2 regions of the Luteibacter sp. 1214 genome follow, and region 2 is predicted to be linked to the other one. Evidence: riboswitches for the same ligand, from Rfam matches in the RefSeq annotation. Region 2 holds a riboswitch; the other holds the start of a gene.
The links. Region 2 has a riboswitch for cobalamin ahead of J2X57_RS15195 (ribonucleoside-diphosphate reductase subunit alpha). Riboswitches for the same ligand answer to the same signal wherever they lie in the genome.
Positions count from the first base shown of each region.

Region 1: it holds a riboswitch for cobalamin, as region 2 does, so the genes downstream of both, J2X57_RS04255 (CoA-acylating methylmalonate-semialdehyde dehydrogenase) here and J2X57_RS15195 (ribonucleoside-diphosphate reductase subunit alpha) in region 2, are expected to answer to the same signal.

Region 1 is NZ_JAVDSQ010000001.1:1,024,155-1,031,571, reverse strand. Features, by position in the region: gene J2X57_RS04290 (excinuclease ABC subunit UvrA) at 1-2,371, opposite strand, end outside; gene J2X57_RS04285 (DUF2000 family protein) at 2,412-2,825, opposite strand; gene J2X57_RS04280 (Lrp/AsnC family transcriptional regulator) at 2,904-3,413, shown strand; gene J2X57_RS04275 (hypothetical protein) at 3,459-3,647, opposite strand; gene J2X57_RS04270 (LysR substrate-binding domain-containing protein) at 3,759-3,971, opposite strand; partial or broken gene J2X57_RS04265 (aldo/keto reductase) at 4,001-4,459, opposite strand; gene J2X57_RS04260 (VOC family protein) at 4,568-4,951, opposite strand; cobalamin riboswitch at 5,063-5,268, shown strand; gene J2X57_RS04255 (CoA-acylating methylmalonate-semialdehyde dehydrogenase) at 5,408-6,922, shown strand; gene J2X57_RS04250 (acyl-CoA dehydrogenase family protein) at 6,934-7,417, shown strand, end outside.
Region 2 is NZ_JAVDSQ010000006.1:266,659-274,075, forward strand. Features, by position in the region: gene J2X57_RS15190 (response regulator) at 1-1,109, opposite strand, end outside; cobalamin riboswitch at 1,304-1,515, shown strand; gene J2X57_RS15195 (ribonucleoside-diphosphate reductase subunit alpha) at 1,672-4,188, shown strand; gene J2X57_RS15200 (ribonucleotide-diphosphate reductase subunit beta) at 4,341-5,369, shown strand; gene J2X57_RS15205 (acyl-CoA thioesterase) at 5,424-5,819, shown strand; gene J2X57_RS15210 (MerR family transcriptional regulator) at 5,867-6,346, shown strand; gene J2X57_RS15215 (aldo/keto reductase) at 6,343-7,335, shown strand.

The DNA of each region.
Region 1 (7,417 bases), on a different contig from region 2:
CGTAAAGATTGCTCCCGCGCTGCGACCGCTGCAGTTCCGTCGCCAGCTTGATCCGCTGCGCCTCGCCGCCGGAAAGCTCCGTGGCCGGTTGTCCGAGGCGCAGGTAGCCAAGCCCGATGTCATAGAGAAGCGACAGCGGCTTCATCACCGCTGGCTCGTCGACGAAAAACTCGCAGGCTTCCTCGACCGTCAGCCGCAGCACGTCGGCGATGTTCTTGCCGTTCCACTGCACTTTCAGCGTGGCCTCGTTGTAGCGCGCACCGTGGCACGTGGGGCAGGGTGCATAGACGCTGGGCATGAAGAGCAGCTCGACGCTGACGAATCCCTCGCCCTCGCAGGTTTCGCAGCGCCCCTTCGCCACGTTGAACGAAAAGCGCCCGGCGTCGTAACGCTTCGCCCTGGCCGCCTTTGTCGCGGCAAACAACTTGCGCACGTGGTCGAAGAGTCCGGTATACGTCGCGAGGTTGGAGCGAGGCGTGCGCCCGATTGGCTTCTGGTCGACCTGGACCAGTCGCGTGATGGCGTCGGCGCCCTTGTGGATGCGACCGCCGGTCTTCGTGATGACGCTGGGTGCCGCGTCATCGCCTTCATCCTCCGGGGCGGGCAGCTCGTGGCCCAGGTGCTCACTGACCAGCTCCACCAGCGCCTGGCTGACCAGACTGGACTTGCCCGAGCCGGAAATGCCGGTGACCGCGGTAAACAGACCGATGGGGAAGGCGGCATCCAGATCACGGAGGTTGTTGCGCGTGATGCCGCGGAGCTCGAGCCAGCGCGATGCCGGGCGAGGTGACCGCTCGAGAGGCCGCTCGTGACCGAACAGATAACGCGCGGTACGCGACAGCGCCACGTCGGCGAGACCATCGGGAGGACCGCTGTAGAGAATCTCGCCGCCGCGCTCGCCTGCATCCGGGCCGACGTCGACCAGCCAGTCAGCGCGACGCATGACGTCCATGTCGTGCTCCACGACGAAGATCGTATTGCCCGATCGCTTCAGTTGCTCCAGCGCGGTGAGCAAGGCCTCGCCATCCGCCGGGTGAAGGCCGGCCGACGGTTCGTCGAGCACGTAGACGACGCCGAACAGGTTCGATCGGATCTGCGTGGCCAGGCGCAGCCGCTGCAACTCGCCCGGTGACAGTGTGGGACTCGATCGGTCCATCGACAGGTAGCCAAGGCCGAGTGCCTGGAGCGTACCCACGCGGGCAACGAGATCCTGTGCGATGCGCTGAGCAGCGATACGTTTTTCCTCGGACAGGTTGGGGGTGCGCCGCACGTCCGATGACCCGTCGTGCGCGGCGCCGCCGGCGGCTACGCGCTTCGCATTCGCGCGCTTGCCCGCGGCGCGGCTGCGTGTCGTCGACTCGGCCAAATCGTCGAACCGCCCCTCGGCTGCCGGTTTCAACGTATCGACCAGTGCATCGAATGACAACGCGGACAGGCTTCCGATGTCCAGCCCTGCAAAAGTCACGGACAACGACTCGCGCTTCAGGCGCTTGCCATCGCAGACAGGACAGACGCTGCCGATCATGTAGCGCGACACGCGTTTCTTCATGAGCGGACTTTGCGTCGTGCTGAAGGTGTGCAGCACGTAACGCCGCGCACCCATGTACGTGCCCATGTAGCTGGGTTCGGTTTTTCGCTTGAGTGCCGCACGGGTTTCCGCTGGCGTGAAGCCGGCATAGACCGGGACCGTCGGGGTTTCCTCGGTAAACAGAATCCAGTCGCGCTGCTTCTTCGGCAGGTCCTTCCACGGCACGTCCACGTCGTAGCCGAGGGTGACCAGAATGTCGCGCAGGTTCTGGCCATGCCATGCCGGTGGCCATGACGCGATGGCGCGTTCGCGCAGGGTCAGCGTGGGATCCGGCACCATCGACGCCTCCGTCACCTCGTACACGCGGCCCAGGCCGTGGCAGTGCGGGCAGGCACCTTGCGGCGTGTTGGGCGAGAAATCCTCGGCGTACAACATCGCCTGGCCGGCGGGGTACGAGCCCGCACGCGAGTAAAGCATGCGCACGAGACTCGACAGCGTAGTGACGCTGCCCACCGATGAGCGTGCTCCGGGCGTGCCGCGCTGCTGCTGCAATGCCACCGCGGGCGGCAGCCCCTCGATTTCGTCGACGTCCGGCACGCCGACCTGGTCGATCAGGCGTCGCGCATAAGGCGCCACCGACTCGAAGTAGCGTCGCTGCGCTTCCGCGTACAGCGTCCCGAAAGCGAGTGACGACTTGCCCGATCCCGACACCCCGGAGAACACGACGAGCGAGTCGCGAGGGATCATGACGTCGATGTTCTTGAGGTTGTGCTCGCGTGCGCCACGTACACGCACGAAGCCATGGAGGTCGGTCGAAGAGGGCGGGGATCTACGCTTGGTCATCCAGGGATTATCGCAGCCCCGGCTTGCGGTTTCCGTGAAATCAGGTGTGCAGAGGCACGCCCTTGGTGGCTCTCTCGATCGCCTTGCGAGGCCCGCGTAACGCGATGCCGACGAGGCGGGGCGCGTCGGCATCTTCCGCCAGGAAGGCTTCGCGGTTGGCGGCGTCGTGGCCGGTGGAGAACATCGCCTCGACATAGATCGCGCGGGTCACGTCGCGTTCGATGGCGACGCGATGCGCATGGGCGAGCTGCGTCGCATCGGCACCGAACACGAGCATCGGCTGCCCGAGCAGGCGCGCGTAGTGACGTCCGGCCGCATCGATGTATGGCTCGCCCATGGCATCCGCCGCCGCTCCGGCGATGCCGGTGGCCAGGAAGGCGGTGACGTTGAGCTTCTGCCATGTCAGCAGATCGCTGCGGACAAGGATGGCGACGCGAGTGTCGAAGGTGGTCATGTGAAAGGTTCTTCGCAGTCTGTTAGGCTGATTCAGTAAAACGCCGAATGTCATTCGGCGAAAGGGCAACAGACTGCCATGACGAAAAAAACGAAAGCCATTCCGGGCGATACCCCCGACGCGGTCAGGCTCGACGCGATCGACCGAAAATTATTAGGCGCGCTCTCCACCGATGCCACCCTCAGCTACGCGGAGCTGGCCGAACGGCTGCATCTCTCCGCTCCCGCGCTGCATGAGCGGGTGAAGCGGCTGCGCAGAGATGGGGTCATCAAGGCCACCGTGGCTGTGCTCGACGGGGTGAAGGTCGGGCGTCCGTTGCTGACCTTCGTCCACGTGGACACGACCAGCTGGGCGGTGACACGCCAGCTGCTGGCGCTGCAGGCCTTTCCCGAGGTGGAGGAAATCCACACCGTGACGGGAGAGAGCGCGATGTTGCTGAAGGTGCGGACGGCCGATACGCGGGGGCTCGAGCACCTGCTGGAGCGGATTCACGCGATGGAGGGATTCAAGGGGACGCGGAGCTATATCGCTCTGTCGACGTATCTGGAGCGGGGACCGAGTGCGGAGGAGGCTTCCGGGGCGACATAAAAAAACCCCGCGGTGCGGGGTTTCTGACGTGGACTTACGGGAGGCTCAGCGATCGCGTCGGGCGCGAACCTTGATCCGCTGCATCCGCCGCTGCTGCATCATGTTGAACCAGAAGGCCGTCTCCGTCACGACGCCAGCGGCGACGAGCAACAACGTCCCGGTGACCGAACCGGCAAGAAAGAACACGACGGCCAGGGCGAACAAGGCGGCGAGGACGAGATGACGTTGGCTCATGGGTGACTCCTGCTTGCTGCGCGGCCCCGGGACCCGGGCGCGGCCTGATTCGATCCTCGGCTACCTACGAGATGGTGTCAATCGAGGAAACGTCAAGGGATTGTGGGCGATTCAGCCACGATAACGTAGCGCATCCACCCGCAGGGTCAGTGCGGGGGAGGTCTGTCGCCGGTTCGGGTAGTAAAGGTGGTAGCCCGGAAACGGGTCGCACCAGTTCTCCAGGACGCGCACCAGTCGTCCGGCCTCGATATGCGGCAGGACGATGTCCTCGGGCACCCAGGCCAGACCAAGGCCCGCCAGGGTTGCCCGGAGAATGTGGTTCATCCCGTTGAGCACCAGCTGGCCCTCGACGCGAAGTGCTTCACCTTGCCTTCCTGGATGAGATCCTTCACCGCACCGGCGACGTCTTCGATCGGCACGTTCGGGTCTACGCGGTGCTGATAGAGCAGATCGATCTGCTCTATGCCCAGACGCTTGAGCGAGCCCTCGGCGGCCTTGCGGATGTTTTCCGGGCGGCTGTCCAGACCCGTCTGCTTGTTCGTTTCCGGATCGAACGCGACGCCGAACTTCGTCGCGATGACGACGCGGTCGCGCATCGGCGCGAGGGCGTTACCGACGATTTCCTCGTTGGTGAACGGGCCATAGACCTCGGCCGTATCGAAGAAATCGACGCCCAGGTCCACCGCCTCGCGGATGAGCTTGACTGACTCGTCGCTGCTCAGCGCGTAGCTATAGCTGAAATTGAGGCCCATGCAGCCAAAGCCGAGGGCTGAGACCTCCAGGCCGCTCTTACCGAGAACGCGCTTTTTCATGGTGATCTCCAGAAGATAGCCATGACGCCATGCTACCGACCGGGGGTCCAGTGATTAAGTGGGATAAACCGCTTGAGCCTATGCGGGCAGTTCATCAATGATCTTCCATCAGCCGGCGTTAAACACCGCCTCGATGTTATGGCCATCCGGATCCAGCACGAAACCGCCGTAATAGCCTTCGTGATAGTGCGAACGCGGGCCCGGCGGACCGTTGTCCCTCGCGCCCGCATCCAGCGCCGTCTGATGAAATAGCCGCACCAGCTGCTGCGAACTCACTCGAAAGGCGACGTCTACCGGCGGCTGATTGGGTGTGCCCTGGTAGATCCAGAAATCCGGCTTGCCGTTCTCGCCGAACCCCGCCACGTCGGTACGTCCCGTTTTCGAGGCGGGGAAGTGCACGATCAGTTCATAGCCGATGGAGGCCAATACGGTCGTATAGAACTGCTTGCTGCGCTCGAAGTCGCTGACGGTGGCGCCGGTGTGGTCGATCATGGAGATCTCCTGAGCGTGGAACGGCTGATCCGCGCAGCTTAGTCGGAATCCGTGGCGGCATCCAAGGCGCCTTTACTGCATCGCAGCGTGTCGCTCGCCGCGTCGCCGCCTACACTCCCGCTGGCCACAGGTGTCCTGCCGCCGCCATTCCGGTGCGCAGGGTGAAACGGGAAGCCGGTCCGATGCCGGCGCTGCCCCCGCAACGGTAGGCGAGAAAACCCGACTCAGAACCACTGCGGCAACGCGGGAAGGTGTCGGGGTGATGCGGATCGCATCGCTCGCAAGCCCGGAGACCGGCCCGTGGTGGGCACCGCTTGCGGTGTCTTCCTCGGGTGTTGCGGTGGGCAACCGGACGAGCTGGCTCGATGCGGCGTCCGTGGCCTCGAACCGACTTGTCTCGCTCACGCACGCCCGGTTTCGCGGGTGAGCGATCTGGAGACAAGCATCATGAACGAGATGAATCGTGCCGCGACCGACGTCGCGACCGTCAAACTGCTGATCGACGGCGAGTTCGTCGAGTCCGCGACCACACAATGGCGCGATGTGATCAACCCGGCGACGCAGGTCGTGCTGGCACGTGTGCCCTTCGCCACGTCCCGGGAGGTGGATGCGGCCGTCGCCGCCGCCCGGCGCGCGTTCGCCACCTGGCGCAAGACGCCCATCGGGACGCGGGCCCGCATCTTCCTCAGATACCAGCAACTGATCCGCGAACACATGGCGGAGCTGGCGGCGATCCTCACGGCGGAACAGGGCAAGACACTGCCGGACGCCGAAGGCGACGTGTTCCGTGGCCTCGAGGTGGTGGAGCACGCGGCCGCCATCGGCAATCTGCAACTCGGCGAGCTGGCCAACAACGTGGCCGGTGGCGTGGACACGTACACATTGCTGCAGCCGCTGGGTGTCTGCGCCGGCATCACGCCGTTCAACTTTCCGGCGATGATCCCGCTGTGGATGTTTCCGATGGCCATCGCCACGGGAAACACCTTCGTGCTGAAGCCGTCGGAGCAGGACCCGATGGTCACCATGCGGCTGGTCGAACTGGCGCAGGAGGCGGGCATTCCCAGAGGCGTGCTCAACGTTGTGCACGGGGGCGAAGAGGTGGTCAACGCCATCTGCGATCACGTCGACATCAAGGCGGTGTCTTTCGTCGGATCGACGAAGGTCGGTACGCACGTTTATCACCGTGCATCGCAAGCCGGTAAGCGCGTGCAGTGCATGATGGGGGCGAAAAACCACGCTGTCGTTTTGCCCGACGCCAACAAGGAACAGACGCTCAATGCCATGATCGGCGCCGCCTTCGGTGCGGCCGGGCAGCGTTGCATGGCGGCATCGACGGCGGTGCTGGTCGGTAACGCGCGCGAGTGGATTCCCGACATCGTCGCCAGAGCGAAGGCGCTGCGGGTGAACGCAGGCATAGAAGCGGGCACCGATGTCGGTCCACTGATCTCATCCGCAGCGCGTGAGCGCGTGGAGCGCCTGATCGACGCCGGTGTGGCGCAGGGGGCGACGCTGGAGCTCGACGGTCGCGGCTTTCGCGTGCCGGGTTACGACGAGGGCAACTTCGTGGGGCCGACGATTTTCTCGGGCTTGAAGCCTGGCATGCGTATCTACGACGAAGAGATCTTCGGGCCCGTGCTGGTCGTCCTCACGGTCGACACGCTGGACGAAGCGATCGATCTGGTTAACGCCAATCCCAACGGGAACGGTACGGCCGTGTTTACGCAGAGCGGTGCGGCCGCGCGGCGGTTCCAGGAAGACATCGACGTTGGTCAGGTCGGCATCAACGTACCGATTCCCGTACCGGTGCCGCTGTTCTCGTTCACGGGATCGCGTGCGTCCAAACTCGGCGACCTGGGCCCTTACGGCAAGCAGGCGGTCATGTTCTACACGCAGACCAAGACGATCACGTCGCGCTGGTTCGACGATGACACGCGCGGCCACGGCGTCAATACGACGATCAGTCTCAAGTGATGGCGGCCGTGATGGACATTCCTGTGATGGGGCACGGTTTCGGCTTCAGCGACGAGCAGATGGCGTTTCGCGAGGCGGCGCGCGATTTTGCGGCATCCGAACTGGCGCCGCGTGCGGCGCACTGGGACGCCGAGAGCATCTTTCCGCGTGAGGCCATCGGCAAGGCGGGCGAACTGGGTTTCTGCGGCCTCTATGTCGACGAAGCGGCCGGCGGCAGCGGGCTGACCCGGCTGGATGCGGCGATTGTGTTTGAAGAACTCGCCGCCGCCGATCCATCCACCGCGGCGTTCATCAGTATCCACAACATGGCGACGTGGATGCTGGCGACGCATGCACGTTCTTCGTTGGGTGCCGAATGGGGTCCGACGCTGTGCAGCGGGGCGAAGCTTGCGTCGTACTGCCTGACCGAGCCGGGCGCTGGTTCCGATGCGGCGTCTCTGCAGACGCGCGCCGTGCGTGATGGTGACGCGTACGTGCTCCATGGCAGCAAGGCCT
Region 2 (7,417 bases):
AGCTGCTCGGTTTCCTCACCAGTGCGCCCGGTGTCGTCCGGATGCACGAAGTCCAGATAGGAGCGGCCGATGGTGTCGCGCTCGCTCCAGCCGAGAATCGCGGTCCACGCCGGGTTGACCGAGAGCAGGCGGGTGTCGGTGTCGGCGACGACGAGGATGTCGCTCGACAGGCGCCAGATGCGGTCGCGTTCCAGCGTACGTTCGGCGACCTGACGCTCCAGACTGTGCGCGAACTCGAGCAGCTCGGCCTCGGCGCGACGGCGCTCCACCGCGACGCGCGTGCGATGGGCGACCTCGCGGACGAAGTCGATCTCTTCTTCCGGCCACTCACGCGGGCTTTCGTGGTTCAGATAGAGCAGCGCCACCGTGCCGCCACGCTCGGTCACCGGCATGTTGATGAACGAGGTGGCGCTGATCGACGCCAGCGCATCCGCCGTATGGATCGTGCGCGGGTCCTTGTACGCGTCGGACACGACCGCGGTACGGCCGGCCTTGATATCGTCGATGTAGGAGCCGTATTCACGGAAGTTGAGGACACCGGCGATCGTGACGATGCCCGGCGCGTTCCAGTCGCGCTCGATCGTGATGGTCTCCGCGATCGTGTCCACCGAGCCATAGCCCGCACGGCTGACATGAAGCGCGCGGCCGAGTACCTCGGCCACGCGGTAGGCGATCTCGGCGGGATCTTCGACTTCGCGGAGGATGTCGCTGACCTCGATCAGCGCCACACGACGCTCTTCGATGGTGCGCGCGGCCTCGGTCTGCCCGGACAGCGGGCGGATGCTCACGACGAAGGACGCCTGGCCCAGCGCCGATGCGCGCCACGGCTCGATCGAGACCCGCCAGGTGGCGCCCTCCACGGAGCCCAGGGCCAGCTCTCGGACGCCCCCGGCGTCAGCAAGCGACAAGGCGGTCTCGAGGCGAGACCGGCTTTCCTCATTCCACCAGGTCAGAAAGCGGCACGCACCCGCGTCGCGGAGGCGTGCCGTCATCCAGGCATTGGCATACAGGAGCTCGCCATCCGCCGTGACGGCGGTGAAGCCGAAGGGCAGCGCGTCGAACGCATCGGTGACCAGGGCATGTTCCTGCAGCGCGAACGTCAAGGTCATCTAGCGAGCGATCCTATGAGGGATCGCAGATGTTATCGGTTAGAGGTCATGCGCTTTGTGTAGACGATCTTCACAAAACCCTCATGGTCCTCTTCGTCGCGGGGCGGGAAAGGGGTTGCAAAAAATCACTTGCGGCGGATCAAGCACATAGCGGCGACACCCTACATCTTGTGTTGACGCTGCCACCCCCCGCCTATATGGTGTGTCCCGTTGGTGTCCGGAGAGGCGCGACTGCCCGTCGGACTTAATAGGGAATCCGGTGCGAATCCGGAACTGCCCCGCAGCGGTAAATGGAAACGATCCCGTTCAATGCACTGGTCCTTCAGGGGCTGGGAAGCGACGGGTAGGCGGACCGAAAGGTCCATGTCCATGAGTCCGAAGACCTGCCAGCAATCGGTGCCCGGGCGGCCTCGATAGTGGTGACGGCTTCCGCGGGGAAGCACGTCGCGGACCGGAGCCCCTTCGCGGCGCGCTCCGTCCCCGGCCGTTTCCCGCATCAGCCCCATCCCTCACGAGCCAGCCGACCGGGAACGGGTGATAGAACCTGGGGCGAGCCAAGACAATGACCACGATGGATTCTTCCGCGCGCGAGCGCACCGAGACGGCCGATGCCGCCGTCTCCGCCAATAACACCACGGACAAGGCGCCTGCCGCCGGCTACCGCAACGACCCGCCGCCGGCGTTCGCGCTGACGCCCCCGCACAACCCTGGCCAGATGCGCGTCACCAAGCGCAACGGCGGCCAGGAAGTCGTCGACGTGAACAAGATCGTGCGCGCGGTGACCCGCAGCGCCGACGGCCTGTTCGCGGTCGACCCCATGCGCGTCGCCCTGAAGACCATCGGCGGACTCTACGATGGCGCCACCACGCAGGAACTCGACCAGCTGTCGATCCGTACCGCCGCGGCGCTCACCGCCGAGGAACCGGAGTACGGCCAGCTGGCCGCACGCCTGCTCGCCGCCTTCGTCGACAAGGAAGTATCCGGTCAGGACATCCAGTCGTTCTCGCAGTCGATCTCCACCGGTTTCGACCTGGGCATCCTCAACGAGCGTCTGCGTGACTTCGTCCAGGTCAATGCGCGCAAGCTCAACGACGCCATCGACACGACCGGTTCGCGCCGCTTCGAGTACTTCGGCCTGCGCACGGTTTATGACCGCTACCTGCTGCGTCACCCGACGAAGCGCTTCGTCATCGAAACGCCGCAGTACTTCTTCATGCGCATCGCCTGCGCGCTCGGCGGCAACGACGTGGCCGAGACGCTCGAGCTGTATCGCATGCTGTCGTCGCTGGAATACCTGGCCAGCTCGCCGACCCTGTTCAATGCCGGTACGGCGCACGAGCAGCTGTCGTCGTGCTTCCTGCTGGACTCGCCGCAGGATGCCCTGGAGTCGATCTACGCCAAGTACGGCGACGTGGCCCAGCTGTCCAAGTTCGCCGGCGGTATCGGCCTGGCTTACTCGCGCATCCGTTCGCGCGGTTCGCTGATCAAGGGCACCAACGGTCATTCCAACGGCCTCGTGCCCTGGCTGAAGACGCTGGACGCCTCGGTCGCCGCGGTGAACCAGGGTGGCAAGCGCAAGGGCGCCGCCTGCGTGTACCTCGAGTCCTGGCACGCCGACATCGAGGAATTCCTCGAGCTGCGTGAGAACACCGGCGACGACGCGCGCCGTACGCACAACCTCAACCTGGCCAACTGGGTGCCCGACCTCTTCATGCGCCGCGTGGAGACCGACGGCGACTGGTCGCTGTTCGATCCGAAGATCGTGCCGCACTTCGTCGACACCTGGGGCGCGACGTTCGAGGCCGCCTATGAGAAGGCCGAGGCCGAGGGCCTGGCCGCCAAGTCGATCAAGGCGCGCGAGCTGTACGCCCGCATGCTGCGCTCGCTGGCACAGACCGGCAACGGCTGGATGACCTTCAAGGACCGCTCGAACGCCACGAGCAACCAGACCGCGCGTCCGGAAAACGTCATTCACCTGTCCAACCTGTGCACCGAGATCCTTGAAGTCACCTCCGAGGGCGAGACCGCCGTGTGCAACCTCGGCTCGGTCAACCTGGCCCGGCACGTGGTGGACGGTCAGTTCGACTACGAGAAGCTCGGTACCACGGTGCGCACCGCCGTGCGTCAGCTCAACCGCGTCATCGACCTCAACTTCTACCCGATCGCCACGGCGAAGACGGCCAACATGAAGTGGCGTCCGGTGGGTCTGGGCGTGATGGGCCTGCAGGACGTGTTCTTCAAGCTGCGCCTGCCCTTCGACTCCGAAGAAGCGCGCAAGCTGTCCACGCGCATCCAGGAAGAGATCTATTTCCACGCGCTGTCGATGTCCAACGAGATCGCCGAGCGCGACGGTGCCCACCCGGGCTTCGACGAAACCCGCGCCGCCAACGGCGAGCTTCAGTTCGACTACTGGCCGGCGGCCACGCCGACCGGCGTAGAGGGCCGCTGGGCCGAGCTGCGCGAGAAGATCAAGGCCAAGGGCCTGCGCAATTCGCTGGTCATCGCCATCGCTCCGACCGCCACGATCGCTTCGATCGCCGGCTGCTACGAGTGCATCGAGCCGCAGGTGTCCAACCTGTTCAAGCGCGAGACGCTCTCGGGCGACTTCCTCGTCGTCAACCGTTATCTGGTCGATGAGCTGAAGACGCTGGGCCTGTGGACCGCCGACGTGCGCGATCAGATCAAGCTCGCCGAAGGTTCGGTGCAGGGCATCGCCGCGATTCCGGCCGCGCTGCGCGAGGTCTACCGCACGACGTGGGAGCTGCCGCAGAAGGCACTGATCGATCTCGCCGCCGCGCGTGGTGCGTACATCGACCAGAGCCAGTCGCTGAACCTGTTCATGGAAAACCCGAACATCGGTCAGCTTTCCTCGATGTACATGTACGCGTGGAAGTCGGGCATCAAGACGACGTATTACCTGCGTTCGCGTCCCGCCACCCGCATCGCCAAGACCACGGTGAGCTCGTCGTCGGCCTCGCTGCCCACGCCGGCCGCTCCGGTCGCCGATGCGCAGGAACAGGCCGAAGCCGCGGTGTTCTGCTCGCTCGAGAACCCCGAGTACTGCGAAGCCTGCCAATAAAAGCAACGCGCCCCTACAGGGGCGCAGCACCCCTGTAGGAGCGCGCCCCGCGCGCGAAGCCGCTGCCTGCGCCAAACGTTCCAGTATCGCCGCTTCGTTGGTTTTTCGCGCGCAGGGCGCGCTCCTACACGTAATTAATTCGAGGTAGCCCGATGTCCGCTTCTCCCGTCACCCGCGATACCCATATTCTCGATCCCGGCTTCGAGCTGACCCTGCGGCCGATGAAATACCCGCAGTTCTACGAGATGTATCGCGCGGCGATCCGCAACACCTGGACCGTGGAAGAAGTGGATTTCTCGCTCGACACCACCGACCTGAAGTCGAAGATGTCGGATGCGGACCGTCACCTGATCCATCGTCTGGTCGCGTTCTTCGCCACCGGCGACACCATCGTGTCGAACAACCTGGTACTCAATCTGTACCAGCACGTGAACTCGCCCGAAGCGCGCATGTACCTTTCGCGCCAGCTGTACGAAGAAGCGCTGCACGTGCAGTTCTACCTCACGCTGCTGGACACCTACATTCCGGAACCGGCCGAGCGCAACAAGGCCTTCGCCGCGATCGAGAGCATCCCGTCGATCCGTCAGAAGGGTGAGTTCTGCTTCAAGTGGATCGACTCGATCCAGAACCTCAACCGTCTCGAGACGCGCGAGCACCGTCGCCAGTTCCTGCTCAACCTGATCTGCTTCGCCGCGTGCATCGAAGGTCTGTTCTTCTTCGCCGCCTTCGCTTACGTGTACTACCTGCGTTCGCGCGGGCTGCTGCACGGCCTGGCTTCGGGCACCAACTGGGTGTTCCGCGACGAGTCCGGCCACATGGCGTTCGCCTTCGAGGTCGTGCGCACCGTGCGCGAGCAGGAGCCGGACCTCTTCGACGACCAGATGCGCCAGGAAGTCGAAGCGATGCTCGAGGACGCCATCGCCTGCGAGACCCAGTTCGCCGCCGACGTGCTCTCGGGCGGCGTGGCCGGCCTGTCGGTCAACGACATGCGCCAGTACCTCGAATACTGCGCCGACCAGCGTCTGGTCCAGCTGGACATGCCCAAGAAGTATGGCTCGAAGAATCCGTTCGACTTCATGGACCTGCAGGACGTGCAGGAACTGACCAACTTCTTCGAGCGGCGCGTGTCGTCGTACCAGGTCGGCGTGCAGGGCGAGGTCGCGTTCGACCAGTCGTTCTGAGGGAACGGGGGACCCTGTATGATGCATGCTGCACTGCAACAGGACTCGTCCCCCATGACCGCTATCGACCGCCCCACCGAGGCTCGCGTCCTCGAAATCGTCTTCCCCGACCACACCAACCACCTCGGCACGCTGTTCGGCGGCCAGGCGCTGGCGTGGATGGATAAGGCCGCCTTTCTGGCGGCCTCGCGTTACTCCCGCCAGATCGTCGTCACCGCCCGTTCGGAGCAGGTCGACTTCCACGTGCCCGTCCGCAAAGGCCAGATGGTCGAGCTGATCGCCACGGTGATTTCGGTGGGCCGTACGTCGATGAAGATCGACGTGGCGATGTACACCGAGGATCTGATCACCGGCGCGCGCGAGCTGTGCACGCGGGGTACGTTCACGATGATCGCGCTGGACAGCGAGTACAAGCCGACACCCGTGCAGCCGCTGCCCGCAGCCGCATAAAAAGAGGCGCTTGACCTAGAGCGCACTCGAAGGCGTAGGCTTTCGGCATGACCACCTACCTGACCATCGCCGAGGCCGCCCTGGCGACCGGCCTGACCGTCCATACCCTGCGTTATTACGAGCAGATCGGCCTGATCGACCCGGTGCCGCGCCGCAGCGGCCAGCGGGTATACGGCGAGCACGAGCTCGCCCTGCTGCGTTTCGTCGTCCACATGCGCGCCACCGGCATGTCGATGCGTACGCTGCAGGAGTATTCCGAGCTGCGCCGCCAGGGTGAGACGCCCGACAGCATCCGCCTGCGCGGCGACCTGCTGGCACGCCACGCCGCTTTTCTGCGCGACGAACTGGTCACCCTGACCGAGACGATCGCGCGGCTGGACAAGAAGATCGCCATGTACCGCTCCGCGTATGGCGAGGAAGGTGTGTCATTCCCTGAACCGGCGCCTCCCGCCGTGACGGCGCCCCCGCCGCCCACGGCGCGGCCCCGCGAAAAGGCCCCCACCTCCCCGCGCAGGAAACAGGCATGAAGACACGCAAACTCGGTAAGAACGGCCCGGACGTATCGGCTCAGGGCCTCGGCTGCATGGGCATGAGCGAGTTCTACGGCCCCGGCGACGAGAAAGAGTCCATCGCGACACTGGAAACGGCGCTGGATCTGGGCATCACCTTCTGGGACACCTCCGACGCCTACGGCCCGCACACCAATGAAGAACTGATTGGCCGCTTTCTCGGCGGTCGTCGCGACAAGGTGTTCCTCGCCACCAAGTTCGGCATCGTGCGCGATCCGAACGACCCGTCGAAGCGCGGCATCAGCGGTCGCCCGGAATACGTGCGCGAGTCGGTGGAAGGCAGCCTGCGCCGCCTGAAGACCGATCACATCGACCTGTATTACCAGCACCGCGTGGACGCCAACGTGCCCATCGAGGAAACCGTCGGCGCCATGGCGCGGCTGGTCGAGGAAGGCAAGGTGCGTTACCTCGGTCTTTCCGAAGCCTCGGCCGAGTCGATCCGCAAGGCGGCGGGCGTACACCGGATCACCGCCCTGCAGAGCGAGTACTCCCTGTGGACGCGCGATCCGGAAACCACCGGCACGCTGGCCGCCTGCCGCGAGCACGACATCGGGCTGGTCGCGTATAGCCCACTGGGCCGAGGCTTCCTCACCGGTGCGATCACCTCGCCGGACGACTTCGCCGAGGACGACTATCGCCGCAACAATCCGCGTTTCGAGGGCGAGAACTTCACGAAGAACCTCGAGATCGTCGAAAAGGTCCGCCGCTTCGCCACCGACAAGGGCTGCACGCCGGGTCAGCTGGCGCTGGCGTGGGTGCTGGCGAAGGGTGAGGACATCGTGCCGATCCCAGGCACCAAGCGTGTGAAGTACCTGAAGGAAAACGCCGGCGCCGATGACGTCAGCCTTACGGCTACCGAGATCGCCGAGATCGACGCGGTGTTCCCGCCGGATGCGGCGCTTGGCGATCGTTATCAGAGCAGCATGATGGGCTTCGTCAACGCCTGAACGCCCGGACAGCCGCCCCGATACCGGTACCCGGTCGCGGGGCGGTCGTCCCTTATAATGGCGGCCTTTACCGCCGCCGTTG